One region of the Nicoliella sp. ESL1113 genome, then DNA from elsewhere that is predicted to be linked to it. Evidence: riboswitches for the same ligand, from Rfam matches in the RefSeq annotation. Region 1 holds a riboswitch; each other region holds the start of a gene.
What was found. A riboswitch is a leader RNA that binds a small molecule or an ion and turns the genes downstream of it on or off. The one in region 1 is predicted to bind thiamine pyrophosphate.
Positions count from the first base shown of each region.

Region 2: it holds a riboswitch for thiamine pyrophosphate, as region 1 does, so the genes downstream of both, ACSYTJ_RS06855 (3-oxoacyl-ACP reductase) here and thiW (energy coupling factor transporter S component ThiW) in region 1, are expected to answer to the same signal.
Region 3: it holds a riboswitch for thiamine pyrophosphate, as region 1 does, so the genes downstream of both, ACSYTJ_RS01810 (ECF transporter S component) here and thiW (energy coupling factor transporter S component ThiW) in region 1, are expected to answer to the same signal.

Region 1 covers NZ_CP196388.1:347,874-352,147, reverse strand. The annotation lists gene ACSYTJ_RS08360 (ABC transporter ATP-binding protein) at 1-322, opposite strand, end outside; gene ACSYTJ_RS08355 (hypothetical protein) at 684-866, shown strand; gene ACSYTJ_RS08350 (NosD domain-containing protein) at 902-2,383, shown strand; gene thiW (energy coupling factor transporter S component ThiW) at 2,461-2,973, opposite strand; TPP riboswitch at 3,052-3,144, opposite strand; gene ACSYTJ_RS08340 (deoxynucleoside kinase) at 3,206-3,835, opposite strand; gene ACSYTJ_RS08335 (M20/M25/M40 family metallo-hydrolase) at 4,236-4,274, opposite strand, start outside.
Region 2 covers NZ_CP196388.1:3,881-8,154, forward strand. The annotation lists gene ACSYTJ_RS06840 (FadR/GntR family transcriptional regulator) at 1-613, shown strand, start outside; gene ACSYTJ_RS06845 (sulfite exporter TauE/SafE family protein) at 615-1,358, shown strand; gene ACSYTJ_RS06850 (type 1 glutamine amidotransferase) at 1,377-2,045, shown strand; gene ACSYTJ_RS06855 (3-oxoacyl-ACP reductase) at 2,106-2,858, opposite strand; TPP riboswitch at 2,907-2,996, opposite strand; gene ACSYTJ_RS06860 (NAD(P)H-dependent oxidoreductase) at 3,092-3,748, opposite strand.
Region 3 covers NZ_CP196387.1:475,479-479,752, forward strand. The annotation lists gene ACSYTJ_RS01800 (energy-coupling factor transporter transmembrane component T family protein) at 1-95, opposite strand, end outside; gene ACSYTJ_RS01805 (ABC transporter ATP-binding protein) at 92-1,522, opposite strand; gene ACSYTJ_RS01810 (ECF transporter S component) at 1,626-2,180, opposite strand; TPP riboswitch at 2,273-2,364, opposite strand; gene ACSYTJ_RS01815 (D-alanyl-D-alanine carboxypeptidase family protein) at 2,539-3,555, shown strand; gene ACSYTJ_RS01820 (HAD family hydrolase) at 3,648-4,274, shown strand, end outside.

The DNA of each region.
Region 1 (4,274 bases):
TTGGTTGCTTACGAGCCTTTAGGCCAAACGCAACGTTATCAAAAACAGATAAAAATGGGTATAAAGCATAGCTTTGAAATACCATTGATAATTTCCGATCCTTTGGTTCTAAGTCGTTTGCGACCTCACCGTTTAAATACAGGCTTCCTGAAGTGATGGGAATAATTCCCGCAATCATTCTAAGTAATGTACTTTTCCCACAACCTGATGGTCCAACGATTGCAAAAAATTCATTATCTTCGATGTGCGCAGAAACATTTTCTAAAACTGGTGTATCTGATCCTTCGTATTTCTTTTCAAGATGCTTTAGTTGAATTGACAATATTCTCACCTATCCTTATGGAATTGTTAAATTCATTAACTTTTCTTAACGATTTCAAGAATAACATTCTAATTTAGATAAGTTGTAAAACAAATGTGTTTTTTTTGTAAAAATAAATGCGCAAAAATTAATTTTAGAACCAATTATGTAAATTTTTGGTAAAAGAACGGCTAATTATTATTAATATAATAGTTTAAATTAAGTATTGTTTATTTAATAAATTGATCCAAAATTGTACTACAGTGTTAGCAATTGTTTAAATAATATTAAAGATAATTATATCTTTTAAATTATAATAATAGTATAATTAGTATGTATTGATCAATACATACTAATTATGAAAAATGGAGGAACACAGCGATTGAATAATAATGTCAAAAAAATAATTACATTGTTAGCAACAACCACTGCATTCTTAATGTTTGGAGGCACTTTAAATAGTAACGGTGATTCCGTTAATGCTGCAACCCATAAAAACAGTAAGAAAGAACCTAAAAAATCAGCTAAAAAAGCTGTTAAAAAAATCATAAGCAAAAGAAGGTAAAAAAAGCCCGACATAACCACCCCAATATCAAACTTTTGAAGGGACCTAAGGGAGATACAGGTAAACAAGGCGCTAAGGGTAACACTGGTGCGACTGGTCAACAGGGGCCTAAGGGTGATACTGGGGCTGCTGGACTACAAGGTCCTAAGGGTGATACCGGGGCTACTGGACTACAGGGGCCTAAGGGTGACACTGGTACTGCTGGTCTACAAGGCCCTAAGGGGGACATCGGTGCAACTGGTCTACAAGGCCCTAAGGGAGACATCGGTGCAACTGGTCTACAAGGCCCTAAGGGGGACATCGGTGCTGCTGGGACGAGTACTCCAGGAGTAAAGGGAGATACTGGAGCAAATGGGGCAAAGGGTGACACTGGTGCTCAAGGCCCAAAGGGTGATCCTGGTCAAAATGGTAAAGATGCCCTATCTGATGTTTACTACAAATTAACTGATTACGGCGTTAAAAGCGGCGATACCAATACTGATTCTGGAGCAATCATTAACAAGATTATTTCCCAGATGCCATCTTCTGGTGGAACCATTTTAATTCCAAATGGTGACTTTTATCTTAAAACACCAGTAGTTATTGATAGTAACCATGTTCGCATCAAAGGAATCAATGCGGGATTACGTTCTAATGTTGATTCTCAAAACGGTACGTTGGTTACAGGGGGTGGTAGTCGATTAATCATCGCTGATGGTAACACGACGGGGATTCAAATTGGGGTTGCTAACAAGTCACCTCGAATCAGCGGAATCGAAATTGACCATCTCAATATGATCGGTAGTAATAATCCTAACAGCATTCAAACGCTAATAAGCGGTCCACAAGATTCTGATGGGTTAAAAATTCATGATATAGCAATGAAAAACGCTACCTACGGAATTACCTTAAATGGTGCCGATACTCCAGATATCAGAGATAACTGGATTTCAGAGTTGACCAATGGTGTCCAATTGCTAGGAGCGTCACAGCAAGCTAAAATTGTTAATAACTTTATCGGTGCTCAACCTGGTGGTATTTCTGTTAAATTAGACAATCCATATGCTGCAAATATCTCCAATAACAACATTTATCCAGATGGATTCACCAATGTTGAAGTTAATAACGGTGATCATGTTATGATTTCAAACAATAACATTCAATCATACTATAGTCGGGCAATCTATATTACTGGGAACTATAACACCCTATCTAATAACTCGATTTATATTCGTGGTGATAAGGACAATCCAAAGGGCTTTGATAAAAAAATCGGAGATGTTTACATCTCAGGAAATAATAATGTCCTTCAAGGAAATCACCTCACTTCAGAACAAGAATCTGAGGCCACCCGTGAGTTAATTATGGGGGGCAATAATAACACGATTAAATTAGATACAATTGACGGAGCTACATCAAACTCCAAGGTTGTTATCAACGGAAATGCAAGTAATAACAAGGTGCTCTATTCAATTAACAATGATGAATTTCAAAATGGTAATAACCATACCAATGTCAATATTCCAATTGTCAATTAATGGTAGACACCAAATTAAATAGCATCAAAAAAGCGTAGCTATGAATGACATAGCTACGCTTTTAATTTTTAATGCAATTAATTTTTGAAGAATAACCGTTGAATCCTTTTAAATTGATTTGTTTTTACTAACTTAAGGAGAATCAAGTATGCAATGATTGATCCTGAAATTGCCCCACCAAAAAAGCGAGGTGTAAATACAAACCAAAACAATTGACTATGTGTACCGGTATACCAAACCATTACTGGATATGATGCTAGTGAGCCAATTAACCCAGTGCCAATTACTTCCCCAATAATTGCCATCCAGGTATTACGCTTATATAAGTATAATATTCCAGCTAAGAATGCTCCAAAGACAGCCCCAGTAAATGCTAATGGTGGGATTCCTAAAAATAACATTCTCATCAATGCACACACGACTGCCATAACCGTTGCATAAACTGGCCCCATCATTACTGCAGCAGTAACGTTTAAGACACTAGACATTGGTGCCATCCCTTCAATTCTGAAAATCGGTGATAGCACAAAATCCAATGCAATCATAATTGCCAAAATCGTTACCTTTTGAATTCGATTTTGTTGACCCATTCTTCATCCTCCTGTGTATAAATAAATAACAGTGTCCCAAAATAAAAAATCCCTATCTAAATAGATAGAGATTATTATGGTTGAATTATGATTAATCCCTATCGCCAGCATTACCTGGATCAGGTTCATGGGTATAATCTCAGCCAACAATCGGCACCCCATTAATATTTATACTTTAAATTATTATAACGTAATCAATACTACTATAATGCATAAAATTAGTCAAAACTAATTATTTAACAACGTGATATTCAATCTGTCTAAGTACTTCAGTTAAATCATCAGGATTATTAACATAATCATAACGATTACCATTAATCTTCATTTTAGGACTTTCACGATAACTATCATACCAACGTTGATATGCTAACTGTAATTTTTGATAGTAATCCAATAAATGTTGATTATTATTAACCTGTTCAAACTCACGGCCCCGCCGTTTAATATGCTCTAATTGGTGATTAATATCAATATCAATGAAAACCAATAAGTCTGGTTTTTTCTTACGGTTGGAATTTGGTATTTCTTGCATCATATTGTTCAAAAGGCTATCATAAACGTTCTTTTCAGTTAAGTTAATATTACCCAATTTATAGTTAACATCTGTAAAAACGGAGTCTTCATAAATTGAACGATCTAAAACATTGTTATGATGAGTCTGCGCCTTTTTAATCATTTCCAATCGTTTATTCAAAAAATAAATTTGTAAAAGAAAACCATACTTTTTTGGATTTGCATAAAACTTTGGTAAAATTGGATTACTTTCAACGGGTTCCAAAAAAGCATCCGTATCTAAATGTTCTGCTAGCTTCTGCGCTAATGATGTTTTACCAGAACCAACTGTACCAGCTAATGTAATCATTAAGATCACCCCCATTAAATAGTTATTTCCATTATATCAAATCAGTTTAATAATATCCTAGTGGAAGTAGTGTTTCAAAATGATTACCTCTTGAGCTGTGAAATTACGAAACTCAATCGACAGGTGACACTCTTGATTTAAAAATCTTAAAATTAAAAACAACGCATTCATGTCGTAATCATCAATTTCATGAAGTGGAACCACCCTAGTAAGCGTTTGATTTCGGCTAATTTCCATATAAAAATTATAGCAACGATCATATTGATCATTTACCAAAATTAAACGATATCTAGTATTAAAAAGACCTTTGAACCAAGGTTGCAATCGCTTAAGTATTAAGTTAGCGTGATGTTTAGCTTCCATCTCATTCATATCTTATTTACTTTCTTCCAATCATAAACTACTTTAAGTATGCTACAGCAATATCATAATATAATTT
Region 2 (4,274 bases), 340 kb from region 1:
AAATATAAGTCTTGGCACGGAAACGATCCAAAAAATCATTATGTATATTAAGGAACACCACTTAACTACTGGTGATAAGTTACCCAAAGAAGCTGAATTAATGAATGAACTATCGGTCGGTCGCTCCACTATTAGAGAAGCAATGCAAATCCTCGCCCATTCAGGCGTGGTTAGCATTAAACAAGGATCAGGAACATACGTTCAACAATTGGAGCTGATTGACGAACAAAATCCCCTGCTATGGCGAACTGAGAAAATGCTTGAAAAAGAGGCCATTGTTGAATTGGTTGATAATGATATTACCCCTGAAGAATGGATTACACTCAAAGCATATCTTACTAGAAGGAATCAATTATTATCACAAGGCAAGTTCAATGAATACCTTGAACAAGATATCCTATTCCATGAACAAATCGTCAAAATGGCACAAAATGCGTATTTAATTAAGTGGTTCAAGGAACTAAAGCCACTATGGAAAAGTCATCTAAGTCAATCAATTGCTAAGAATCCACACTATAAAGGGAAAATTAAGCATCATAATCAGTTGTTCGATGCATTGATGGATCGAAATGCAGAAGCTGCCATCAAGTTAATTCAGGAAGTAGGCAAATAAAATGTTATCAATCCCAACAATTATTTTCTTAATTATCGGTGGACTGGCGGCTGGGGTTTTAAATGGGATTGTCGGGATGGCGGTCTTAACAATCTATCCCATCCTGTTGTCAATTGGCGTTTCTCCCATCATGGCAAACGTAACGGCCACCATTAGTATTATATTCAGTGGTTGTACCTCGGTCCTATCATCTGCTAAGGAAATCAAAAGTTATCGTAAACAAGCTGGGGTCATCACATTACTTTCAGTATTTGGTTGCATAATTGGCACGTTCATCCTAATCAACAGCAGCAATGCTCAATTTAAACGGATCGTCCCGTTTATCATTATGTTTGCCGGAATCATGATGTTGATCCCCAAAAAAGACCAGCCCCATGACAACCGCTTCATACGAAGCATTCAGTACCTGTTTCTCCCCATCATCGGTCTTTATAACGGCTACTTTGGTGCGGGGTCAGGAATTTTAGAAACCGCAGTGTTGTCCAGAATTATTCATGCCCCGTATTATGTCTACAATGCGATTAGAAACGTTTTGTCACTAGCTAGTAACATTATCAGCGCCATTATCTTTATTTTGATTTTACCAGTGGACTGGATCGTTATCATTCCACTAGCGATTGGACTAGTGGTCGGCGGCTATTTAGGACCGATCATTGTTAAATTCATCCCTACTAAAGTGATGGAAATTTGCGTGGGGATTTTTGCAATCGGATTATCAACCTATCTATTTATTACTACCTATTAGAAAAGTGAGGTTACCAATATGAGAATCAATATCTTACAACACACTCCAAACGAAGGCCCAGGCTCAATTTTAGACTGGGCGCAAGCACACGACCATGAAGTCTATACCTATCATCCATACCAATTTGGCTACTTACCTACTGCAGATGAAACCAATATGTTAGTTATTTTAGGAGGACCGATGAGTCCCAACGATAACTTTCCCTGGATTCAACAGGAACGCGATTTAATCAATACCCTTTTAAAGCGGAATACGCCAATGCTTGGGGTCTGTTATGGCGCGCAACAAATCACCAAGGCCATGGGATACCCAGTTGGTAAATCGCCAGTCAAGGAAGTTGGTTGGGCAGCTGTTAAACTAGAAAGTAATGCCATTTCTGGATTACCAAAACAAGTCACTGCCCTTCACTGGCATGAAGAAATGTTCAAAATTCCAGCAGGGGCAGAACGTTTATTTTCCACCCCTGGCTTAAAGAACCAAGGGTTCGTGATGAACCATCGAATTGCGGGCCTCCAATTTCATTTGGAACCCAAGGCTAATAACGTTCGTGAGATGGTAGTGAATGATTTTCCATATATTAAGGACTCGATATTAGGCCAAAGCGCTCAAGAAATATTGAACACCCCAGTTCCAATTGAAAATAAGGCCGTCATGTTTAGAATACTAGATTACATTAATGAACAATAATCAATGAAAAAAGGCAGTAGCATTCACGAATGTGATTACTACTGCCCTTTCATTTGATATTTAGTTCATCGTTAATCCACCATCAACAGTGTAATTTTGACCTGTAATCCCATCACTTTCGTCTGATCCTAAGAATACCACCATCTTAGCAACCTGTTTCGGAGTAGTTACTGATTTAAGTGGCGTTTGATTGGCAATTAAGTCAAACACCTCGGGAGTAGTAACAGCACTGGCATTAGTGGTTCTAAGTAATCCCCCTGATACCATATTAAAACTAATCCCAGCACTCCCTAGCTCGGCTGCTAAGTTTCTAGTAAATCCAATCAATGCTGCCTTTGCAGTGGTGTATTCATGGTAAGGAACCACCGGATTTTGAAACAGGTTCGTCCCGATATTAATGACCTTCCCATAATGATTTTTAATCATATTAGGAAGCGCACTTTGGGTAACGTTAAAAGCACCCTTCAAGGTCCCGTCAATTTGTTTTTGATAGTCATCCCATGATAAATCTTGAAAAGCCTTTTGCTTAACGGGATCAAATTTAAACCCGACTAAAGCATTATTAACAACGACGTCTAGGCTTCCAAAATGATCAATTGCCTGCTTAACTAGTTCATCGATTTGACTTCTGTCCCTAACGTCGGCCTTGATCGCAATTGCATGGTCTGATCCAATTTCTTCAACTACTTGGTCAGCAGCGTCTTGATGATGGTAATAATTTACCACGACGTTAAAGCCCCGTTCACCAAATTGTTTCGCAGTTTCAGCGCCTAATCCTGAACTTGCTCCTGTAATTAAAACTGTTCTTGCCATTTGAAAAATCTCCTTAAAAGACTAATCGAATGAAGCAATAGCTTGATTTTATACACCTTTAATAATCCCTCCGCTAGCATTACCTAGATCAGGTTCATGGGTATCATCTCAGCCATTCCAGCACCCCATTAATCGGTATATTATTTGAATCCACTTATATATTAAGCGATAAAAATGAATTAATCAACTCAATATAAAAACACAATCCAATAACGAATTGTGCTTCATCTTAATTATTTAATAACTCGGTAGACAGCCTCCATTGGTTGGCGTTTCTTAGGCGTAATCGCTTGGTCACGATAACCAAAACTGACCATTACAGAAACGCTCCACTTTCTAGGATCGAATGCTCCATAATCAGACAGAATCCGATCAATGTTGACACGGTTAAAGCCCTCGATTGGACAACTATCAATGTCTAATGCTGCAGCGGCATCCATCATGTTCGCCAATGGAATGTAGGTTTGCTTTGAAGCCCAATCAAATAATTCACGCTCAGTATTTAACTTAAAATCATTTTCCTGAAAATTAATGATTTTTTTAGAGAACGGTGAATCAATGTCAAACGGGTGGCCTTGAACATCTTCGCTCATATGCTTAATATGAGGGGAATGAATATTCATATCCTTACGAGCTAAAATTACAACAAATTTATCAGCGCCGTCAAGGCTCTTTTGCGCCCCCCAGGCATCGTTATACATTGCCTGTTTCAATTCTTTATTTTCGATCAACAAAAATTGCCAAGGTTCAAGTCCCATTGAACTAGGTGATAATCTAGCGACCTCCATAATGGTATGCCAATCCCTATCGGAAATATGTTTGTTCGGATCATACTTTTTAGTCGCATACCTACGATGGGCTAAGTTAATTAAAGCTTCGTTTTTATCCATAATTGTCATCCTTTTTAATTGATATAATAATAAATTATCATTGATAACAATGTGCCGCAATTAATTCGCCCTCGCTCAGCTAATTATCGATCAGATTTTAATGGATTAGGCCTTTAAATCAAGGCATCATCATGATTAAGCGATAATTTGAAAATAATTATAAATAAATTAGATAAAACCCTTTACATTCTAATTTAATTGCGTTATATTATTATCAACAACAAAGCAAAGGGGATGTTTCCAATGCAAACTGAAGGCTTTACCTCAGATTAAATTGTAAGGGATGTGTTTCCACCAATGAGATTATAAGTGAGTTACCCAGCTAATGAAAGAGAGGTACCTACCATTCACTTAAAACATCGATTTACCGCAGATTCTAAATAAGAAAGAAGTGTTTCCACCATTTTGCTAAATAAGATTCAAACTCATAATAATAATGCCTGATAGATCATCTAAAATGGTCTATCAGGTATTTTGATTCCAGCCCTTTTCCCTATCAACGGATGATTAAAAAATAATTAAAAAA
Region 3 (4,274 bases), on a different replicon from region 1:
ACTGCTAAGATACAAAGGTTCAATGGGACGCTTTGGATAAATGAAATTTCAACTCCGATGATGATGATCATGAATAATTTAATGGCTGTGTTCATAATAACGACTCCTTATAAGTAAGTTGTTGGTCTTTGAACTGAATGTGATAATCAAATAGCGTTTCCAAACCACTGAGTTGATGGCTAATGATGATGATGGTTTGGTTAAATTTTTGACTCGCATTTTTTAGCATTTCGACTACCGTTTCTAGAGACTTGATATCTAACCCCTTAAATGGTTCGTCCATTAATAAAATGTCAGTTCCCATGATCAACATCTCGACGATTTGCAACTTCTTTTTTTGCCCCTCGCTAAGTGTGTAAACGACTTGTTTTTCCCTGCCGTCGATCTGCAACGCCTTAAGCATGGCATCAATATCTTCTTTGGAGTAATTATGATGGACCGCGTTTTTAATCGAAAGCGATAGTTCTTCTTCAACCGTGATGTCGACGAATTGCATTTCAGCATCTTGAAAGACCAGCGCAACGTGGGAAAGGTATTTCTTCTTATGGATCTTTTGGATGTCTTTATCCTGATATGAAATCAAACCCTCATACTTAAAGAGCCGTGTTAAAGCTTTGAACAAGGTCGATTTACCGATTCCATTTTCACCTGTGATCAATGTGATTTGCTTTGCTGGAAATTTGAATTGGTCAGCCTTTAGCAATACGCCTTGGTTTTGCTTTAGTTCACAACTGTTTAAGATCAGATCGGCTGGTTCGTTATTATCGGGAATCGGGAAGTGGACGGCCGCTAACTCTTGATTATCAAATGGTACTAATAATTTTTGGACCTCTGCATTACTTAACTGTTGAATTTGAAATTGGTTGGGTTTTAGGTAGAAGAACGTATCGACAATGTTGTCGTAACCAGAAAGGTCATGGTCCACTAAGATGATCGTTTTATTCTTTTGATCACGTAAGCGGGTCAATTGATATAGCAGATCACTTCGCGATTGACGATCTAGACTCGCAAATGGTTCGTCCAATAAAATAACGTCGGAATCCATTGCGATGATGATGGCTAAGGCGACCTTTTGTTTTTCACCACCGGATAGGGCGTTCAAGTCACGGTGCTTTAACTTAGTGATGTTCACGAATTCTAGTGCATCATCGATTCGTTGGGGGATGATTTTAGGATCTAACTGTCTATTCTCAAGTGCAAATTGGAGTTCATCATATACGTTCGTCATCGTAAACTGTTGATTGGGGTTTTGAAACATCATTGACACATAGCCGCTGAAGTCAGTAGGGGCAATGTCTTTGATCTCCTTGTCACCAATTTTAATTTCACCAGTGTAATCACCATTGGCAAACTCAGGATATAAACCGGCAATTGACTTTAAAAGCGTCGATTTACCAGTTCCAGATGGTCCAGCAATCAAGCTAATTTTTTCGTTCGGAAAGGTTAGGTTCACGTCTTCTAATACTGGTTGTGAGCGATGCTGGTAGGTAAATGTAAAATGACTAACTGAAACGGTGGTCATGGTTAATTCCTCCTGGTAATTTAAAAATAAAGCACTTACAAGCTTGGCTTTATAAGTGCTTTAAATTCATTTAAATTTATGAAGCATTGAATCGTTAAAATGATTATGCAATGGCGTGGCTTCTGTTTAGGAGCTTCTTGATGGCCAATGGAATTGGGTCACTAAATACCCAGATTGAAATAAATCTAACGATGAATAAGAAGATCAACATTCCAAAACCGTATGCGTTGTATCCATTCTTGAACCAATCCCAAGTAAAAGTAATGATGGTAGTGAAGATACTACCTAACAATAATTGGAAGTGGCCGTACTTCTTGTAACCAGTAACTGCAAAACCTAATTCAGCTCCGGCACCTTGAATTAAACCTGAGACAACGTTCATAACTCCCCATTGGTCACCCAAGAACATTTCAACAACGGCTCCGGCAACTTCTGAGAAAATGGAAACACCAGGCATTCTGAAAATAGCCCCTGCTAATGGACCAGCAACGATCCAAAGACCAAGTGAAATATCGTTTGCTGCGGGAGCAAGACCAATTGGTGTTAAAACTAGTGTTAATGCGTTATAGATAAAACTAGTCAACCAGAAAATAACCCCACAGACAATTGCGATCAATGCAATTAAAATAATGTTTCTAAGACTCCATTTTTTAGACATGGAAAATCCTTCCCTTCAATAAATTAAACAATTATTTTAGATAGACAGAAAAAAGGGACCTCAAATACTGAGGTCCCTTTCGGAATATGTACACCATTGATAAAACGTTTCCCTCCACCAGTACGGACTGGATCAGGTTCAATGGGTATCATCTCAGCCAAAAAAGGCACCCCAAACATCTATCTATTTAATTAACTAGAACAGTATAACTTAATTTTTTCTTAAATGCAAGTTTGAATATTACAGGCATAAATCTTAAATAACACTTCGTTTACATTTATCAATAATCAATTGTTAATAAAGTGCTAAGGTGTTAACTTATTATTTAGGATATCGAAATCAGAGAAGGGTTGGTTAAATGAATCTTAAAAAGAATTTTAAAAAGATGGCAATTGTATTAACTGCTGTTGTCGGATTAGCATCAGCATCAGAAATTACTCCATTTTTAGATGTTGTTTCGACAAAAACAGTTAATGTCAGTGCTGATTATAATTATGATTATAACTATGACGATGGTGCATCAGGAATCACTACTAATAATATTGTTCCTGGAAACTATAAGATGAAGAATGCAGCGGCTGCAATTGCGATCGATGCTACGAACGGACAGGTCATCTATGCTAAAAACATTAATCAAAAAATGAAGGTAGCATCCACAGCCAAGTTAATGTCATTGTACCTGGTGGTCAGAAAAGCACAGGAAACGAATGGCTGGAACCAAGTCGTTGATACTTCTAATGCTGGCTTACGGAGCATGAGTTACAATAATAACGTTGGTGGTGGCTTTAAGCTGGTTGCTGGTCGTAAATATACCGTAAAGCAGCTCTATCAAGCAGCACTGATCCAATCATCAAATGCAGCTACGATTGCATTGGGACAATGGGTCGCTGGCTCAAATGGTCAGTTCGTGAATATGATGAATAAACAAGCAAGGGCATGGGGGATTTCTGCGACCTTTAACTCACCATCTGGACTTGAAAATAATGATTTAGTTCATTATGGTTATAAGTATTCTGGTGGGGCTACTGCTGGGAACATGGTAAGTGCAAAGGCGTTGGCAGTAATTGCGCAACACGTTTTAACTTATTATCCAAAGGTATTAAATGATGCTAGCAGGGGCACGGCCAAGGTTGCAGGGCAAAACCTATATAACTACAACAACCTACTTAAGGGGCGGACCTTCTATGATGCAAGTCTGCGCGTTGATGGTTTAAAGACCGGCTATACTCCAGCTGCAGGGCTATGTTTTGTTGGAACTGGCCAACTACCAGGGAAGCACCGCTTGATTACGATTACTTTGAATGATCCTTATGAATTTAGTGATCAACGTGATTTGATGAAGTACATTTATAAAAACTCATCCATTTACAATTAATCGTCAAAAATCTGCAAAAATGATATAATAATCACAATTAAAATTAAACTCACGGTTAAGACGTGAGTTTTTTATTTTCGGGAGGTTGCAAAATGACTAAATTGATCTTGGCTGATCTTGATCGTGATTTTTTATCCGCAGATGGTGAAATTAACGCATCTCGATTGTCCAAACAGTTAATGAATTTGGCAAAGCAAAATCTACACCTGGGCTTTATGACGGAAGCTCCGTATGCCAAAATGATTCAGATTTTTCATGGGATAAAGGCTCCCTTAGCGTTTATCTGCGAAGGGGGTGCTGAGACCGTTTTGAATCGCGTGGTTCGTGATGAAACGGTGATCGATTATGAAATTTGGAAATCAGCCCTAAAGTGGTTTCAAGCGCAACGCGATTTTAATACCGCATACATTGTCCTTTCGGGGAAGATGAATGCCTACACCGATGCAAGCAAGGATAGTTCAGCCTACCAACGCTTTAATAAGACGTACCCATCTTTATACCAAATGAATGATCTAGAATTAGTGAGTGATTTAGTCTATCAAATTAGATTGGGGTTTGAGAACGGCGATATGCAAAGTTTAGCCCAAACCTTTAATAGTAATTTTAATGGTAAGTTAGTGGCTCATGCTAAGGGAAACGACCTTTGGATCACTTCATTCGATGCTTCATACCAAAACGCAATTGAGACGTTGAGTGATGAATTAGATATTGACCCGCGG